4 regions of the Streptosporangium jomthongense genome follow, and region 3 is predicted to be linked to each of the others. Evidence: predicted binding sites of a transcription regulator. Region 3 holds the regulator's gene; each other region holds the start of a gene.

Region 1 (4,208 bases), on a different contig from region 3:
ACCGGGCTCGACGCCTGCGTGTTCATCCCCGCCGACCTCGAACAGGGCAAGATCGTCATGGCCTCCGTGTACGGCGGCAAGCTGATCGGCATCGACGGCACCTACGACGACGTCAACCGCTTCTGCTCCGAGCTCATCGGTGACGAGCTCGGCGACAAGTGGGGCTTCGTCAACGTCAACCTCAGGCCCTACTACGCCGAGGGCTCCAAGACCCTGGCCTACGAGATCGCCGAGCAGCTCGGCTGGCGGATCCCCGACCAGATCGTCATCCCGGTCGCCTCCGGCTCCCAGCTCACGAAGATCGACAAGGCGTTCAAGGAGCTGATCGCCCTCGGTCTCGTCGAGGACACGCCGTACAAGATCTTCGGCGCCCAGGCCGAGGGGTGCTCCCCGGTCTCCGCGGCCTACAAGGCGGGCCACGACGTGATCCGCCCCGTCAAGCCCGACACGATCGCCAAGTCGCTGGCCATCGGCAACCCGGCTGACGGGCCCTACGTGCTCGACATCGCCAGGCGCACCGGCGGCGGGGTCGAGGACGTCACCGACCCCGAGATCGTGGACGCCATCCGCCTGCTCGCCAGGACGGAGGGCATCTTCGCCGAGACGGCGGGCGGTGTCACCGTCGGGGTGCTGCGCAAGCTGGTCGAGTCGGGTCGGCTCGACCCCGACGCGGAGACCGTGGTCCTCAACACAGGTGACGGCCTGAAGACCCTTGACGCGGTCGCTGACCAGGCACGTCCCACCGCTGTCATCCGGCCCTCACTCGACGCGTTCCGCGCTGTCGTCGCCTAGAGCTCTGAAAGGTACTGAATTATGAGTGTTTCTGTACGGATTCCGACGATTCTCCGTACGTACACCGGCGGCGCGGCCGAGGTGAACGGCGAGGGCGGGACCCTGCGTGAGGTTCTGCAGAAGCTCGACGCCGACTTCCCCGGGATCGGTGCCCGTATTCTCGATGAAACGGGCAAGATTCGCCGTTTTGTGAACGTCTATGTCGGTGATGAGGATGTCCGTTTCGCCGACAACCTCGACACGGTGACGCCGTCCGGCGTTCAGGTCTCCATCATTCCGGCGGTCGCCGGAGGCTGATCCCGGCGGAGGCCGCGCGGGGCCCTGGGCGGGCCCTGGGCGGCCTCCCGGGGCCCGATGTCGTCCACTGTCATGGAACGGCGCCCCTAGAACACCCTCACGACACCCGCACCGGCCTGGCCGCGTGCGGGTGTCGTCTTTTGTGATGCAAGCTCACATTTTTGTGCGAAGACATAATGTAATATTTAACTAACTAGTAGTGATAGCAAAACTATGTTGGCGTGTTGAATGCGTCCGTAAAGCGGTAGTTTGCTGGTTGACTCTGTTGCCCCACGGGCTCTCACAGGTATGGTCGAGGGCGATCGACGTAGGCGATGTCTCCGCCTCGGAGATTGAGGACCTCGCGAGAGGAATGGGCGACGTCCTCAAGCCCAGTAAGAGGAGTCGGAAGTGGCGCAAGGCACCGTCAAATGGTTCAACGCGGACAAGGGCTACGGCTTCATCGCGGTAGACGGTGGTAAGGATGTTTTCGTCCATTACTCCGCGATCATGATGGATGGCTACCGTGCGCTCGAACAGGGCCAGAGGGTCGAGTTCGAGATCACGCAGGGACAGAAGGGACCTCAGGCGGAATCGGTCCGGACGGTCTGATCTCGTCCTCCGTCAGCTCGTCGGGAACCCGCTGGCGCATCCCGCGGCAGCGCAGTTCGCGCGGATCGCCCTCGGCATGTCGGCCCGGCTCGTCGCTCCCATCGGCGGGCCGGGCCTTCGCCTAAGCTGACACTCAGGTCAAAGGTCCTTGGCTTGCACTCGTCGGGGGAGAGTGCTAAACAGTGGTTAGCACTCCTCATTGGAGAGTGCCAAACCTGGATCGAGACGATGGGGCCCGCCGAACGGAGTCGCGGGCCCGTATGCCGTCGCGGGCGTCGCCTCGGTCTGGTGCAAGCCACCCTGTGTTTGGGAGGTCTAGCCGTATGGCAGCCAAGATGATCTCGTTTGACGAGGACGCCAGGCGCGGTCTCGAGCGTGGCATGAACCAGCTCGCGGACGCTGTCAAGGTGACCCTCGGCCCCAAGGGCCGCAACGTCGTGCTGGAGAAGAAGTGGGGCGCCCCCACGATCACCAACGACGGTGTCTCCATCGCCAAGGAGATCGAGCTTGAGGACCCGTGGGAGAAGATCGGGGCCGAGCTCGTAAAGGAAGTCGCCAAGAAGACCGACGATGTCGCGGGTGACGGCACCACCACGGCCACCGTGCTTGCTCAGGCGCTGGTCCGCGAGGGCCTGCGCAACGTAGCCGCGGGCGCCAACCCCATGTCCCTGAAGAAGGGCATCGAGGCCGCCGTCGAGCGTGTCTCCGAGGAGCTCTCCAAGCTGGCCAAGGACGTGGAGACGAAGGCGCAGATCGCCTCCACGGCCTCCATCTCCGCGGGTGACCCGCAGATCGGCGAGATGATCGCCGAGGCGATGGACAAGGTCGGCAAGGAAGGCGTCATCACCGTCGAGGAGAGCAACACCTTCGGCCTTGAGCTTGAGCTCACCGAGGGCATGCGCTTCGACAAGGGTTACATCTCGCCCTACTTCGTGACCGACCCGGAGCGCATGGAGGCCGTCCTCGACGACCCCTACGTCCTCGTCGTCAACTCCAAGATCTCCGCGAACAAGGACCTGCTCCCGGTCCTCGACAAGGTCGTGCAGGCCGGCAAGCCGCTGCTGATCATCGCCGAGGACATCGAGGGCGAGGCGCTGGCGACCCTGGTCGTCAACAAGATCCGCGGCCTGTTCCGCTCGGTCGCCGTCAAGGCTCCGGGCTTCGGCGACCGCCGCAAGGCCATGCTGGGCGACATCGGCATCCTGACCGGTGCCCAGGTCATCAGCGAGGACCTCGGTCTGAAGCTGGAGTCCACCACGCTCGACCAGCTCGGCCGCGCTCGTCAGGTCATCGTCACCAAGGACGAGACGACGATCGTCGACGGTGCCGGTGACGCCGAGCAGATCGCGGGCCGGGTCAACCAGATCCGTGCCGAGATCGACAACACCGACTCCGACTACGACCGCGAGAAGCTGCAGGAGCGCCTGGCCAAGCTGGCCGGTGGCGTGGCGGTCATCAAGGCCGGTGCGGCGACCGAGGTCGAGCTCAAGGAGCGCAAGCACCGCATCGAGGACGCCGTGCGTAACGCCAAGGCGGCCGTCGAGGAGGGCATCGTGCCCGGCGGTGGCGTGGCGCTGCTGCAGGCCGGCGCCAAGGCGTTCGACAAGCTCGAACTGGCCGGGGACGAGGCCACCGGTGCTGCGATCGTGCGCAAGGCTCTTGAGGAGCCGCTGAAGCAGATCGCGGTCAACGCCGGTCTTGAGGGCGGCGTCGTGGTGGAGAAGGTGCGCAACCTGACCCCCGGCGAGGGCCTGAACGCCGCCACGGGCGAGTACGTCAACCTGTTCGAGTCGGGCATCATCGACCCGGCGAAGGTGACCCGTTCGGCGCTGCAGAACGCCGCCTCGATCGCGGCGCTGTTCCTGACGACCGAGGCCGTCATCGCCGAGAAGCCCGAGAAGGCCGGTGCCGCTCCCGCCGTTCCCGGCGGCGGCGACATGGACTTCTAGTCCGGAGCTTTCCCAAAAGAGGCGACCCCGAGGTGTCGGGGTCGCCCCTTTTTGTTTTCCACCCGATTTCTCACCGGCCCGTAAGGCGGGCCTTTCCGGTCGGCCAGGTGTTTTACCCGGGCCGGGCGTGCGTTTCACGGCCGCCGCGTTCGGAGACCGGACGTTTCCGGCCGCCAGGGCCTTCGGGAGGGGTGGCCTTTTCGGCCGGACGGACTTTCACGGCACGCCGGGGGAACCGGTCAGCGGAGCTGGGCGGGCAGGTCGCCGGTGTGCAGGACGGTCAGCGAGGTCACCGCCCTGGTCAGAACCACGTAGAGACGGGCGAGGCCGCGTGGTTCCGCGGCCACGATGTCGGCGGGCTCGACCACGATGACGTGGTCGTACTCCAGGCCCTTGGCCAGGCTCGCGGGGATCACCAGGAGCCGGTGCTCCTCGGTCGCGTCCTGGCTCAGCACCCGGTGCTCCACGGCCTCCAGGATGGCGGAGACCTCGGCCACCGCGGCGTCGGGGGCGATCACGCCGATCGAGCCCTCGCGGGAGAGCGTCGCGCCCACCACCTCCCTCAGGGACGCGGCCAGG
Region 2 (4,208 bases), on a different contig from region 3:
TGAAGGAATATTTCATTGGACCGCTGATTATGTCGGCCATTGGTCACATGAAAGTTTACTCCTTACGCGCATCCTCGCATGACGCTTTGAGGCACGTTTCGGTTTACCGGAAAACGAAACGGCCCGCATCCGGTGAGAGATGCGGGCCGTACGGCGAAAGCGGATCAGTGGCCGTGGCCGTGACCGTGGCCGTGCCCGGCGGCGGCCGGAGCCTCCTCCTCGGGCTTGTCCACCACGAGGGCCTCGGTCGTCAGCAGCATGCCGGCGATGGAGGCGGCGTTCTGGACGGCCGAGCGGGTGACCTTGACCGGGTCGATGACGCCCTGGGAGATCAGGTCGCCGTACTCGCCGGTGGCGGCGTTGAGACCCTGACCGACGGGGAGCTCGGAGACCTTGGTCGTCACGACGTAGCCCTCAAGGCCGGCGTTCTCCGCGATCCAGCGGGCGGGCTCGATGAGCGCCTTGCGGACCACGGCGACACCGGTCGCCTCGTCACCGGACAGGCCCAGGTCGTCGAGGACCTTGGAGACGTGGATGAGCGCGGAGCCACCGCCGGAGACGATGCCCTCCTCGATCGCGGCGCGCGTCGCGGAGATGGCGTCCTCAAGGCGGTGCTTCTTCTCCTTGAGCTCGACCTCGGTGGCCGCGCCGACCTTCAGCACGCAGACACCGCCGGAGAGCTTGGCCAGACGCTCCTGGAGCTTCTCACGGTCCCAGTCGGAGTCGGACTGCTCGATGGCGAGCTTGATCTCCTTGACGCGGTCGGCGATGGCCTGCGCGTCGCCCGCGCCGTCCACGACCGTGGTGCTGTCCTTGGTGATCACGACACGGCGGGCCGTGCCGAGGACCTCCAGGCCGACGTGCTCCAGCTTGAGGCCGACCTCCTCGCTGACGACCTCGCCACCGGTGAGGATGGCGATGTCCTGCAGCATGGCCTTGCGGCGGTCACCGAAGCCGGGGGCCTTGACCGCGACCGAGGTGAAGGTGCCGCGGATCTTGTTGGTGACCAGGACGGCCAGGGCCTCGCCCTCGACGTCCTCGGCGATGACGAGCAGCGCCTTCTTGGTCTGCGCCACCTTCTCCAGCAGCGGCAGGAAGTCCGCGACCGAAGCGATCTTGTTCTGGTTGATCAGGATGTAGGGGTCTTCGAGAACCGCCTCCATCCGCTCCTGGTCGGTCACCATGTAGGGCGAAAGGTAACCCTTGTCGAACTGGAGACCCTCGGTGAACTCCAGTTCGAGGCCCATGGTGTTGGACTCTTCGACGGTGATGACGCCGTCCTTGCCGACCTTGTCGAACGCCTCGGCGATCAGCTCACCGATCTTGGCGTCCTGCGCGGAGATCGTCGCCACGTGGGCGATCTCCTTCTTGTCCTCGACCGGCCTGGCCGAGTCGATCAGCTTGTCGCTGACGGCCTTGGCGGCCAGGTCGATGCCGCGCTTGAGGGACAGCGGCTGGGCGCCGGCCGCGACGTTGCGCAGGCCCTCGCGGACCATCGCCTGGGCGAGGACGGTCGCGGTGGTCGTGCCGTCACCGGCGACGTCGTTGGTCTTGGTCGCGACCTCCTTGGCGAGCTGGGCGCCGAGGTTCTCGTACGGCTTCTCCAGCTCGACCTCACGCGCGATGGTGACACCGTCGTTGGTGATGGTCGGCGCGCCGAACTTCTTGTCGATGACGACATTGCGGCCACGGGGGCCGAGGGTCACCTTGACCGCGTCGGCGAGGGCGTTGACACCACGCTCAAGAGCGCGGCGCGCGTCCTCCTCGAAGGACAGGATCTTGGGCATTGTGGTCCTCTCTGAAAGCACGTCGGCGCATCAAAGCCCCGGGCGCTCGCGCGACCCGGGGCTCGATACGTCATCTCTGCGAAGTGTCGGTTACTTCTCGATGATGGCGAGCACGTCGCGGGCGGAGAGCACGAGGTACTCCTCGCCGCCGTACTTCACCTCGGTGCCGCCGTACTTGCTGTAGAGGACGACGTCGCCCTCCTTGACGTCGAGCGGAATGCGCTTGTCGCCGTCCTCGTCCCAGTTGCCAGGGCCGACAGCGAGGACCTTGCCCTCCTGCGGCTTCTCCTTGGCGGTGTCCGGGATGACGAGACCGGAAGCAGTGGTCTGCTCGGCCTCAAGCGGCTGGACCACGATGCGGTCGCCGAGCGGCTTAACGGGAACCTTGGTGGCGGTCGTCACGTCGGACCTCCCCTTCAGATTTGAATGATCTAGAAGAGGCGACCAGCGGTCTGCCGTCGCGGGTGTCAGACCTGCCTCGTCGCGTATGTTTGGCACTCTCACCGGGAGAGTGCCAATACGGAACAGTATGCAAGGAGGCCTTGACAGTCAACACGAACCGCCTCCGCACTGGGTACGCGAACCTCAAACCCTGCGCCGCCCCGCCGCGGGCAGGCCCCTGACCCGCGCGATCTCGGTCTCGTACAGCTCCCGCGAACCGCGCAGGAAACCCAGCACGAAACGGATCTCCTCGTCGGAGTAACCCGAGATCAGCCGCCTCCCCCGTTCGACGACGGGACCGTACAGCTCCTCGACCTTCGCGAGGGTCTCGGGGGTGGCGCGTACGACCACCTTCCTGCGGTCCCCGGGATCGGGGGAGCGCGTCAGGTATCCGGCCCGTTCGAGGCGGTCGAGCATCGCGGTGACGCTGCCCGTGGTGAGCCCCAGGCCCGTCCCGAGGACGCTGGGTGTGACGTTCCCCTCAGCCCCCTCGCGCACCAGGATCTCCAGGCAGCGCAGGTCGGTCCTGTTCACCCCGAGGTGGATCGCGACCGCCTCGTCGAAGGCGTCGACGGCCGTCTGACCCGCCTGGACCTCCCGCCCCAGCTCCGCCCTGAGAGCGCCGTCCCCATGCGCGGGACCATTTTCCCTTGACATTCAAGCCTCTCGACCATCAAGCTAAATATGCCTCGAACATCAAGATACATGGCGTTCGAGAAGAACACCCCTGTCCAGACCCGTCCTCCAAGGGAGACCCGTGTCCCCTCTCCACGTGATCGTCATCGGTGCGGGCACCGGCGGAATGTGCCTGGCCCACGGCCTGCGGCGCGCCGGGATCTCGGTCGCGGTCTACGAACGCGACCGCACCCGCGCCGACGGCGTGCACGGCTACCGCGTCGGCATCGACCCGACGGGCAACCAGGCGCTCCGCGAGTGCCTGCCCCCCGAGCTGTTCGACACCTACACCGCCACCTGCGCCAGGACGCCCGCCCACTTCAACGTGCTGACCGAACGGCGCAGGACGATCGCCTCCTTCCGGCTGCCGGAGAGCACCGACCCGGTCCACAGCGAACGCTCGGTCTCCCGGATGACCCTGCGCCAGGTGCTGCTCACCGGGATGGACGACGTCGTGCGCTTCGGCAAGACCTTCACCCACTACGAGCACGGCGCCGACGGCACCGTGACCGCCTTCTTCGACGACGGCACCTCGGCCACCGGCGACCTGCTCGTCGCCGCCGACGGCACCGGCTCCAGGGTCCGCAGGCAGTACCTCCCGCACGCGAAGGTCAGGGACACCGGGGTGATCGCGGTCTCCGCCAAGGTCGCGGTGACCCCGGAGACCAGGGCGCTGCTGCCCGAGGAGGTCTTCAACGGGATCTCCGCCACCTTCGCCCCGAAGGGCCAGTTCTGCATCTGGCACGTCGTGGAGTTCAAGTGGGACCGCGACGGCGAGGTCAAGCACGGCGTCGGCGGCAACGACGCGGAGCTGATCGCGCGCTGGCCCGGCCTGCTTTACGACAACACCCGCGACTACATCAACTGGGGCTTCTCCGCCTCGGCCCGCAGGTTCCCGCCCGGGGTGATGGACCTGCGCGGCGAGGACCTCAAACGGGTGGTCCTGGACATGACGCCCAACTGGCATCCGGACCTGCGCGCGCTGTTCCGGGCCGCCGACCCGGGCAGCTGCTTCCCCATCGCCATCCGCACCTCCGAACCGGTGGACCCGTGGGAGACCACCAACGTCACCTTGCTCGGCGACGCCGTGCACACCATGACCCCCGGGCGGGGCGTCGGCGCCAACACCGCCCTGCGCGACGCGATGCTCCTGACCAGGCGGCTCATCACCGTCCGTGACGGCGCCCCGCTGCTGGACGCCGTCGCCGCCTACGAGGAGGAGATGATCCCGTACGGCTTCGCCCGCGTCGCCGACTCCCTCGCCCAGAACGGCACCAACGGCGACGACCTGCTGCACAGGCCGGT
Region 3 (4,208 bases):
CCGGGCCCGCAGGCCCTCGACCGCGATGGAGCCGGAGGCGCTGCGCCGTGGCCCCTGGGGTCCCCGGGAGCCCGGAGACGCGGCGGCGGGCCGTACCAGGGTCACCGTCCTGCCTTCGAGGAGGAACGCGGCCGGGTCGAGCGGGAACAGGCGCCGCCGCCCGAAGCGGTCCTCCAGGGTGACGGCCTCCTTGTCGCAGGCGACCACGGCGCCGCAGAAGCCGCTCTCGGCGTCCTCGACGACCATGTCGGGCTCGGCGGGGACCTGGGGGATCTTCCCCTTGAGGGGACGACGCCAGTTTCCCGCCAGCACGTCACGCTCGTACATCACCGGCCGTCAGCCACCTCTCGCAGGGGATCACGTGGGACGGTAGCAAAGAGCGGGCCTCACCTGCCGTAGGCTCCGGGCTGTCCCCACTGGGCCGCCGCGGCCGCGGCCTGGCGCTTGCGGGCGCCGCTGCGCTTGACCAGCACGACGATCGTCACGATGACGGCCAGCAGGAACCCGATCCCCGGCACGCCGAACAGCATCAGCGTGCCGCTGATCACCGAGTCGGCCACGATCTCCTTGCCCACGCCGAACTTGGCGTCGACCCCGCCCGAGGTGGTGCAGGTGATCGGGTAGTCGCCCGCCTTGTCCACCCCGATCCGCAGGGCGAGCTCCCACAGCTGCCCGTCGGCGGTGACGGTCTGCTGGAAGCTCGGCCGCTGGAGCTTGACGGTTCCCGGGGCGCCCTCGATCTGGCACTCGAAGTTCGTGCCCTTGGCCGCGGCGACGTAGATGGCGGGCTTGTTCGCCGGGTCGATGCTGACGGTCGTCTTCTGGTCGGGGCCGAAGGAGGAGGTCGGGGCGGCTTCGGTGACCGCGTTGAAGAGACCGCCCGCGAAACCGACGAAGCCAATGATCACGCTCAGCACGAAGAGCAGCCACACGCCGACGATCCAGCCGACGCTGGGCTTCACCTTCGGCGGCGGGCCCTGGGGGGCGCCGTATCCCGGGGGCGGGTAGCCGAAGGAGGGGCCGCCCTGCTGGTACTGCTGTTGCTGCTGGTGGGGCTGGCCGTACGGCTGCTGGGGGGTGCCGTAACCCGAAGGGGATCCGAAATCATTGGACATATACCTAATTGTGGCCCTTACCACTTGGATAGCGATAGCAGCTGACTTGACAATGGCTTGCTCCAGGACCCGCTCCCGCCCATCCTGGTGCCGTGTTATCGCACCCCCCGGGCTGGAGCCGTACACTTGGCACTCGGGAACACCGAGTGCCAGACCTGGCGTTTCCCGTCCGAGCGCAGGTAGGAGGTGAGCACGTTGGTTGACGACCGCAAGCTGGCGGTCCTACGCGCCATCGTCGAGGACTACGTGTCCACCAATGAGCCGGTCGGCTCGAAGGCTCTCGCGGAGCGTCACAACCTGGGTGTGTCCCCCGCGACCATCCGCAACGACATGGCGGTGCTGGAGGAGCAGGGCTACATCGCCCAGCCCCACACCAGCGCGGGCCGGGTGCCGACGGACAAGGGCTACCGGCTGTTCGTCGACCGCCTCTCCCAGGTGAAGCCGCTGTCCGGCGCGGAGAGGAGGGCCATCGAGAGCTTCCTCGCGGGCGCCGTCGACCTCGACGACGTCGTGATGCGCACGGTACGGCTGCTGGCCCAGCTGACCCGTCAGGTCGCCGTGGTCCAGTACCCCACGATCTCCAACTCCAAGGTCCGCCACGTCGAGCTGGTCCCGCTGAACGAGCACCGCCTGATGTTCGTGCTCATCACCAACACCGGGCGGGTCGAGCAGCGCGTGGTGGAGCTGCAGGAGGTCATCGACGACAACCGCGTGGCGCACCTGCGCGCGGTGCTCAACGCCTGCCTGGACGGCTGCGGGCTGGCCAGTGTTCCCGACATGGTCGCCGACCTGCCAGAACGGCTGCCAGCCGAGGACAGGCCCGTCGCGGCCACCATCCTTTCGGTCCTGCTTGAGTCCCTTGTGGACCGGCATGATGAGAAGATCGTTTTCGCCGGGGCCGCCAATCTCGCGGGGGCCGACTTCACCGTCGGGCTCCGCGACGTGCTGGAGGCCCTGGAGGAGCAGGTGGTGCTCATGCGCCTGCTCGGTGAGACCTCGGACCTGTCGGCGCTGACGGTGCGCATCGGCTCGGAGAACCCCTACACGGGTCTCCAGGGCACATCCATCGTCGCCGCCGGATACGGTTCGGGTGGCAAGCAACTGGCCCGGCTCGGTGTGCTGGGTCCGACACGTATGGACTACCCGGTCACGATGGGCGCGGTGCGCGCGGTGGCACGCTACGTCAGCCAGATCCTGGCTGCATCCTAAGAGGTCAACTAAGTGGCTACTAAGAGTGACTACTACGGCACCCTGGGGGTGCGGCGCGACGCCAGCGCGGAGGAGATCAAGAAGGCCTACCGCCGCCTGGCCAGGGAGCTGCATCCCGATGTGAACCCCGACCCTGAGACCCAGGAGCGGTTCAAGGACATCACCCAGGCTTACGAGGTGCTGTCCGACCCCAACAAGCGTCAGATGTACGACATGGGCGCCGACCCGTTCTCCTCGGGCGGCGCGGGCGCCGGAGGCTTCGGCGCCGGCTTCCCCTTCAGCGACATCATGGACGCCTTCTTCGGCGCGGCGGGCGGCGGCGCGGGGCGCGGTCCCCGCTCGCGGGCCCGCAGGGGCCGCAACGCCACCATCAGGGTCGAACTCGACCTGCGGGAGGCGGCCTTCGGCACGACCCGCGAGCTGGTGGTCGACACCGCGATCCTGTGCGAGGTCTGCACCGGCTCCGGCGCGGCGGCGGGCACCCACCCCGACACCTGTGACGTCTGCCACGGGCGCGGCGAGGTCTCCCAGGTCACCCGGTCCTTCCTCGGCCAGGTCATGACCTCCCGTCCCTGCCCGCAGTGCGGCGGGTTCGGTTCGATCATCCGCAACCCCTGCCAGGAGTGCTCCGGCGACGGCCGGGTCCGCACCCGGCGGACCATCAAGGTCCGCATCCCCGCGGGAGTCGAGGACGGCACCCACATCCAGCTCGCCGGCGAGGGCGAGATCGGTCCCGGCGGCGGCCCGCCCGGTGACCTGTTCCTGGAGATCGTCGAGCGCCCCCACGAGACGTTCGAGCGCCGCGGCGACGACCTGCACTGCACCGTGCAGATCCCGATGACCGCCGCCGCGCTCGGCACGATCCTGACGCTGGAGACACTCGACGGCGCCGAGGAGCTGGACGTCCGCCCCGGCACCCAGTCCGGGCAGACCATCCCGCTGTACGGCAAGGGCATCCAGCGCCTCAACGAGACCGGCAGGGGAGACCTGCTGATCCACGTCAACGTCGAGACTCCCGCCCGTCTCGACCAGGCTCAGGAGGAGCTCCTGCGCGAGCTGGCCAGGCTCCGCGGCGAGGAACGCCCGCCCGGCAAGTTCGCCCCCGGCCAGCAGGGCTTCTTCTCCCGCCTGCGGGACGCCTTCAATGGCCGCTGATCCGGCGGGCGCCCGCGGGGCCTGTGAGGGCCGATGACGGTTCCGGTCTTCCTGGCGGAGCCGGGTGACCTGGCCCGGCGGGAGTTCGTCTTCGGCGGCCCCGAGGGCCGCCACGCGGCTGCCGTACGGCGGCTGCGGACGGGGGAGCGGCTCGACCTCACCGACGGCGCGGGGGCGGTCGCCGAGTGCGTCGTGCTCGACGCGGGCAAGGACTCGCTCCGGGTGGAGGTGCTGCGCCGCTACGAGGTCGTGCCGCCGCGCCCCCGCCTGGTCGTCGTGCAGGGCCTGCCCAAGGGCGACAGGGGAGAGCTGGCCGTCGAGATGATGACCGAGGCCGGGGTCGACGTGATCGTCCCCTGGTCCGCCGCCAGGTGCGTCACCCAGTGGAAGGGCGAGCGCGCGGCCAAGTCCCTGGCCCGCTGGCGCTCGACCGCGCGGGAGGCGGGCAAGCAGTCCCGGCGCTTCCTGCTGCCCGAGGTGACCGAACCCGCGACGACCTCCCGGGTCGCCGCCCTGCTGGCGGAGGCCGCGCTCGGCGTCGTGCTGCACGAGGAGGCCGCCACGCCGCTGTCCACCCTTCCCCTGCCCGCAGGGGACGACGGCGACATCGGAGACGTCGTCGTGGTCGTCGGTCCCGAGGGCGGCGTCACCGAGGAGGAGATCGCCGCCTTCCGTGAGGCGGGGGCGGTGGCCGCGCTGCTCGGGCCCACGGTGCTGCGCACCTCGACG
Region 4 (4,208 bases), on a different contig from region 3:
CCGACGTGCTGCTTGGCGCACAGCACCGCGTGGCCGAGACCCCTCGGCTCGCCCTGCCGTACGTAGTGGAGGGTGGCCAGATCGGCGGGCTCGCGCACCTGCGAGAGCCGTTCGTCGTCACCCTTCGCTTCCAGGACTTCCTCCAGCTCGATGGCTCGATCGAAGTGGTCCTCGATGGAGCGCTTGTTCTTGCCGGTGACCATGAGGACGTCGAGCAGACCGGCGGAGACCGCCTCCTCGACGACATACTGGATTGCGGGCTTGTCGACGATCGGCAACATCTCCTTGGGAGTCGCCTTGGTCGCCGGTAGGAAGCGGGTGCCCAGGCCCGCGGCAGGGACGACGGCTTTGGTCACGAGATCGAAGTCGGCCATACGAAAACGATAGTGGAGGGGTTGTGGACAAGCCGAGGCTGCGGTCGGCGATCGGGGTCGCGCGCGCCGCGGTTTCCGAGGAAGACAGGCACACCGCCTCCGTCATGACGAGGGAGTCGCTGCTCGAACAGCCGTGGGTCCAGATGGCGGGGCTGGTGGCGTGTTACTGGTCGATCGGCACCGAGCCCTCGACCCACGGGCTCGTCTTCGCGCTGTGGAAGCACGGCGCCACCGTGATCCTTCCGGTGCTGCGTGAGGACGACGATCTCGACTGGGCTGTCTACGACGGTCCCGACACCCTCGCCCCCGGGCGTTTCGGGATCATGGAGCCGGTCGACACCCGGCGTGGCGTGGACGCCGTCAGGACCGCGGCCCTGGTGATCGTGCCCGCCCTGGCGGTAGACCGCTCCACCGGGGTGCGGCTCGGCCGCGGTGGTGGCTCCTATGACAGGGCCCTGGCCAGGGTCGGCCCGAATGTGCCCACGGTCGCCCTGCTCTACGCGAACGAGCTGCGGGAAGACGTCCCCGGAGAACCGCACGACATACCGGTTCGTTACGTCGCGCAACCAAATGGAATCACCCGAATTGTCCCTTGATGTGCCTAACGACTCTGTCCAATACGACACAATGGTCCCTGGAATCAGAGAGGGGACCGGATGGGGTTGGATGTCTGGCTGCTTCTCGGTGCGGGTGTCGTCATCGCGGCGATCGTCGCGGTACGGGTCGCCCACCGCAGCGGACTTCCCAGTCTCCTGATCTTCCTGGCCTTCGGCCTGCTCATCGGTGAGTCCGGCCTCGGGCTCCAGTTCGAGAACCCGGTGCTCGCCCAGCAGATGGGCCTGATCGCCCTGGCGGTGATCCTCGCCGAAGGTGGCCTGACCACCAACTGGAACCACGTACGGCGCTCCATTCCCACCGCGCTCGTGCTCGCGACCGTCGGGGTCGGGGTGAGCGTCGCCACCGTCGCCGCCGCGGTGCACACCCTGCTCGACATGGACTGGCGGACCTCGCTGCTGCTCGGCGCGGTCCTCGCCTCGACCGACGCCGCGGCGGTGTTCTCCGTACTGCGCCGCCTGCCCCTGCCCTCCCGGCTGGCGGGCGTCCTCGAAGCCGAGTCCGGGTTCAACGACGCGCCGACCGTCATCGCGGTCATGCTGCTGAGCGCCGCCGCCTCCCCCAGCCTGGGAGAGGCACTGCTCATGGTCGTCGTCGAACTGGCCGTCGGAGCGGTCGTCGGCCTGGCGGTCGGGCCGCTCGGCGTCTACGCGCTGCGCCGTATCGCGCTGCCGATCTCCGGCCTGTACCCGATCGCGGTGCTCGCGCTGGCGTTCGTCGCCTACGCGGGCGCCGTACTCCTGCACGGCAGCGGTTTCCTCGCGGTCTACCTGGCCACCCTGGTCATGGGCAACTCCCGGATGCCCCACCGCGCCTCGTCGAGGGGCTTCGCCGAGGGCGTCGCCTGGCTGGCCCAGATCGGCCTGTTCGTCATGCTCGGCATGCTGGCCAGCCCTTCCGAGATGCCGTCGGCGATCATTCCGGGCCTGGTCGCCGGACTGATCCTGGTCGCCGTCGCCAGGCCGCTCTCGATCGTTGTCTCCGCCCTGATCGTCAGGAGCGCGCGGATCGACCGGCTCAACTGGCGGGAACAGGCCTTCCTGTCCTGGGCGGGACTGCGCGGCGCGGTGCCCATCGTGCTGGCGACCATCCCCTGGGCGGCCAACTCGGTGCACAACGGCGTCGCGAAACTCGTGTTCAACGAGGTCTTCGTGATCGTCGTCGTCTACACGCTGCTGCAGGGGCCGACGCTGCCCTTCGTCGCCAAGGCCCTCGGCCTGTCGACACCGGACGAGGCACGTGACCTTGAGGTCGAGTCCGCTCCCCTTGAGGAACTCAACGCCGACCTGCTGCAGGTCAAGGTGCCGCCGACCTCCAAGCTCCACGGCGTCGAGGTCTTCGAGCTACGGTTGCCGACCGACGCCCAGGTCACCCTGATCGTCAGGGACGGCAGGACGTTCGTTCCCTCGGACTCGACGAGGATCAGGATCGACGACCAACTCCTGATCGTGACGACCGCGGCCTGCAGGGAAACGGTCGAGCGCAGGATGAAGGCGATCAGCCGCCGGGGCAAGCTGGCGGGCTGGTTCGGCGAGCGGGGCAGCTGATCCATTCATTCCCACCCGGAATGCGACAGATCCGACTCGCGTTTATGCTTGTCGGCTGCCTATCATTAGCAGTCGCGTCAGTAGAGTGCCAGACGGCGCGGATCGAAGGAGGAGGAACGGTGCCCACCTACCAGTACGCCTGCAGCGCATGCGGCAACGAGTTCGACATCGTCCAGAAGTTCTCAGACGACGCGCTCACCGAGTGCCCGTCCTGTGCCGGTGAGCTGCGCAAGGTGTTCTCCGCGGTCGGCATCGTGTTCAAGGGCTCCGGCTTCTACCGGACCGACAGCAGGTCCTCCTCGACCAGCACGGTGAGCTCGTCCTCGACGTCCGCCTCCTCCGGCTCGTCCGGAGAGTCGAAGTCAAGCGAGTCCAAGCCGAGCGAGTCCAAGCCCGCCGCCGCCGGCACCCCGGCTCCCGCGGCCTCCTAGCGCGGCACCCGTCACGCTCCGGCGGCTCCTCGGGGGCGGTCGGAGGCAGAGCCGAGCATCTCGTGGGGCAGCCTGTCCAGCAGCTCACGAAGCCCTGGATGCCGCGCGGGGTCCCAGTCGTCGATCATCCGCCGCAGCCCCTCGCGGGCCTCGGCGACAAGTGCCCCGGCCACCCGTTCACCGGCCGGGGTCAGTTCAAGGCGCCCGCCGCCGTCGGTACGGCGGGCCAGCCCTCGCGTGACGAGCAGATCCGCGTACGGCCTGCCCCTCTCGACCGTGACCCCCGCCCGTTCGGCGAGTTCCACGCTTTTCTGACCGCCCCCGGTGCCCAATCTGGCGATCAGCCACACCGAACCCGGCGGCAGGTCGAGACCGGCCGTCTCTCCAAGACGGCGGTAGTAGTCCCGGCGCATGTCCGCGTCGGCCAGTCGCCACAGCCCGCGTTCCACCTCGCGCAACGAGGAACGCTGCGCGGACACCGCGCCGTAGCACTCCCCCAGGTCCACGGGCCTGGTGGTCTCGCGCAACGGCACCTCGGGCAGCAGCCAGGCCGCTGCGAAGGCCACCAGCGCGACGGGCGCGGTGTACAGGAACACCCCGGCGATCGCGTCCGAGTAGGCCGCCAGGAACGCCGCCATGGCCCCGGGCTCCAGCCTCCTGACGGCCGTCGGGTCCGACTGGACCGCCGTGGCGACCCCCGGCGGGAGCCGTACGGTCCGCGACAGCCGTACGAGGTCGTCGGTCAGCCGTGAGGCGAAGACCGTGCCCGCGACGGCGACGCCGAAGGAACCGCCGATGGAGCGGAAGAAGGTGACCCCCGAGGTGGCCACTCCCAGGTCCTCGAAACCGATGGCGTTCTGCACCACGATCACCAGCACCTGCATCACCAGGCCGATGCCGACGCCCAGTACGAGCAGGTAGACGCTCAGTTCGAGGACCGGGATGTCCACCCGGACCCGGGAGAGCAGGCAGAGTCCGAGCGTGGTGACCGCGCCGCCCGCGATCGGGAAGACCTTGTACCTCCCGGTCCGGGTGATGATCTGACCGCTGACGATCGAGGTCACCAGCATGCCCGCCATCATCGGCAGCAGGTGGATGCCGGACCACGTGGGCGAGACCCCCTGCACGACCTGGAGGAACAGCGGCATGTAGGTGAGCGAGCCGAACATCGCGAAGCCCACGGCGAAGCCGATCAGCGACGCCACGCCGAAGGCCCTCGACCGGAACAGATGGGGCGGCAG

The links. The regulator HrcA, encoded in region 3, represses chaperone genes, less so after heat shock. The targets are predictions, from matches to a motif close to TTGGCACTCTCNNNNNGAGAGTGCCAA.
Region 1: the regulator HrcA is predicted to act here: its motif matches at 1,867-1,893, upstream of groL (chaperonin GroEL).
Region 2: the regulator HrcA is predicted to act here: its motif matches at 2,279-2,305, upstream of groES (co-chaperone GroES).
Region 4: the regulator HrcA is predicted to act here: its motif matches at 2,602-2,628, upstream of ACFOYY_RS35970 (FmdB family zinc ribbon protein).

Annotation. Positions count from the first base shown of each region.
Region 1 is NZ_JBHSBC010000048.1:185,674-189,881, reverse strand. Features, by position in the region: gene thrC (threonine synthase) at 1-792, shown strand, start outside; gene ACFOYY_RS36695 (MoaD/ThiS family protein) at 814-1,089, shown strand; gene ACFOYY_RS36690 (cold-shock protein) at 1,480-1,680, shown strand; gene groL (chaperonin GroEL) at 2,004-3,629, shown strand; gene ACFOYY_RS36680 (HelD family protein) at 3,869-4,208, opposite strand, start outside.
Region 2 is NZ_JBHSBC010000032.1:856,948-861,155, forward strand. Features, by position in the region: gene groL (chaperonin GroEL) at 165-1,787, opposite strand; gene groES (co-chaperone GroES) at 1,878-2,189, opposite strand; gene ACFOYY_RS29420 (MarR family transcriptional regulator) at 2,373-2,885, opposite strand; gene ACFOYY_RS29425 (FAD-dependent oxidoreductase) at 2,986-4,208, shown strand, end outside.
Region 3 is NZ_JBHSBC010000014.1:274,583-278,790, forward strand. Features, by position in the region: gene ACFOYY_RS15965 (DUF3097 domain-containing protein) at 1-327, opposite strand, end outside; gene ACFOYY_RS15970 (hypothetical protein) at 387-1,115, opposite strand; gene hrcA (heat-inducible transcriptional repressor HrcA) at 1,311-2,324, shown strand; gene dnaJ (molecular chaperone DnaJ) at 2,337-3,479, shown strand; gene ACFOYY_RS15985 (16S rRNA (uracil(1498)-N(3))-methyltransferase) at 3,513-4,208, shown strand, end outside.
Region 4 is NZ_JBHSBC010000048.1:25,911-30,118, forward strand. Features, by position in the region: gene galU (UTP--glucose-1-phosphate uridylyltransferase GalU) at 1-374, opposite strand, end outside; gene ACFOYY_RS35960 (5-formyltetrahydrofolate cyclo-ligase) at 398-970, shown strand; gene ACFOYY_RS35965 (potassium/proton antiporter) at 1,031-2,536, shown strand; gene ACFOYY_RS35970 (FmdB family zinc ribbon protein) at 2,656-2,967, shown strand; gene ACFOYY_RS35975 (MFS transporter) at 2,979-4,208, opposite strand, start outside.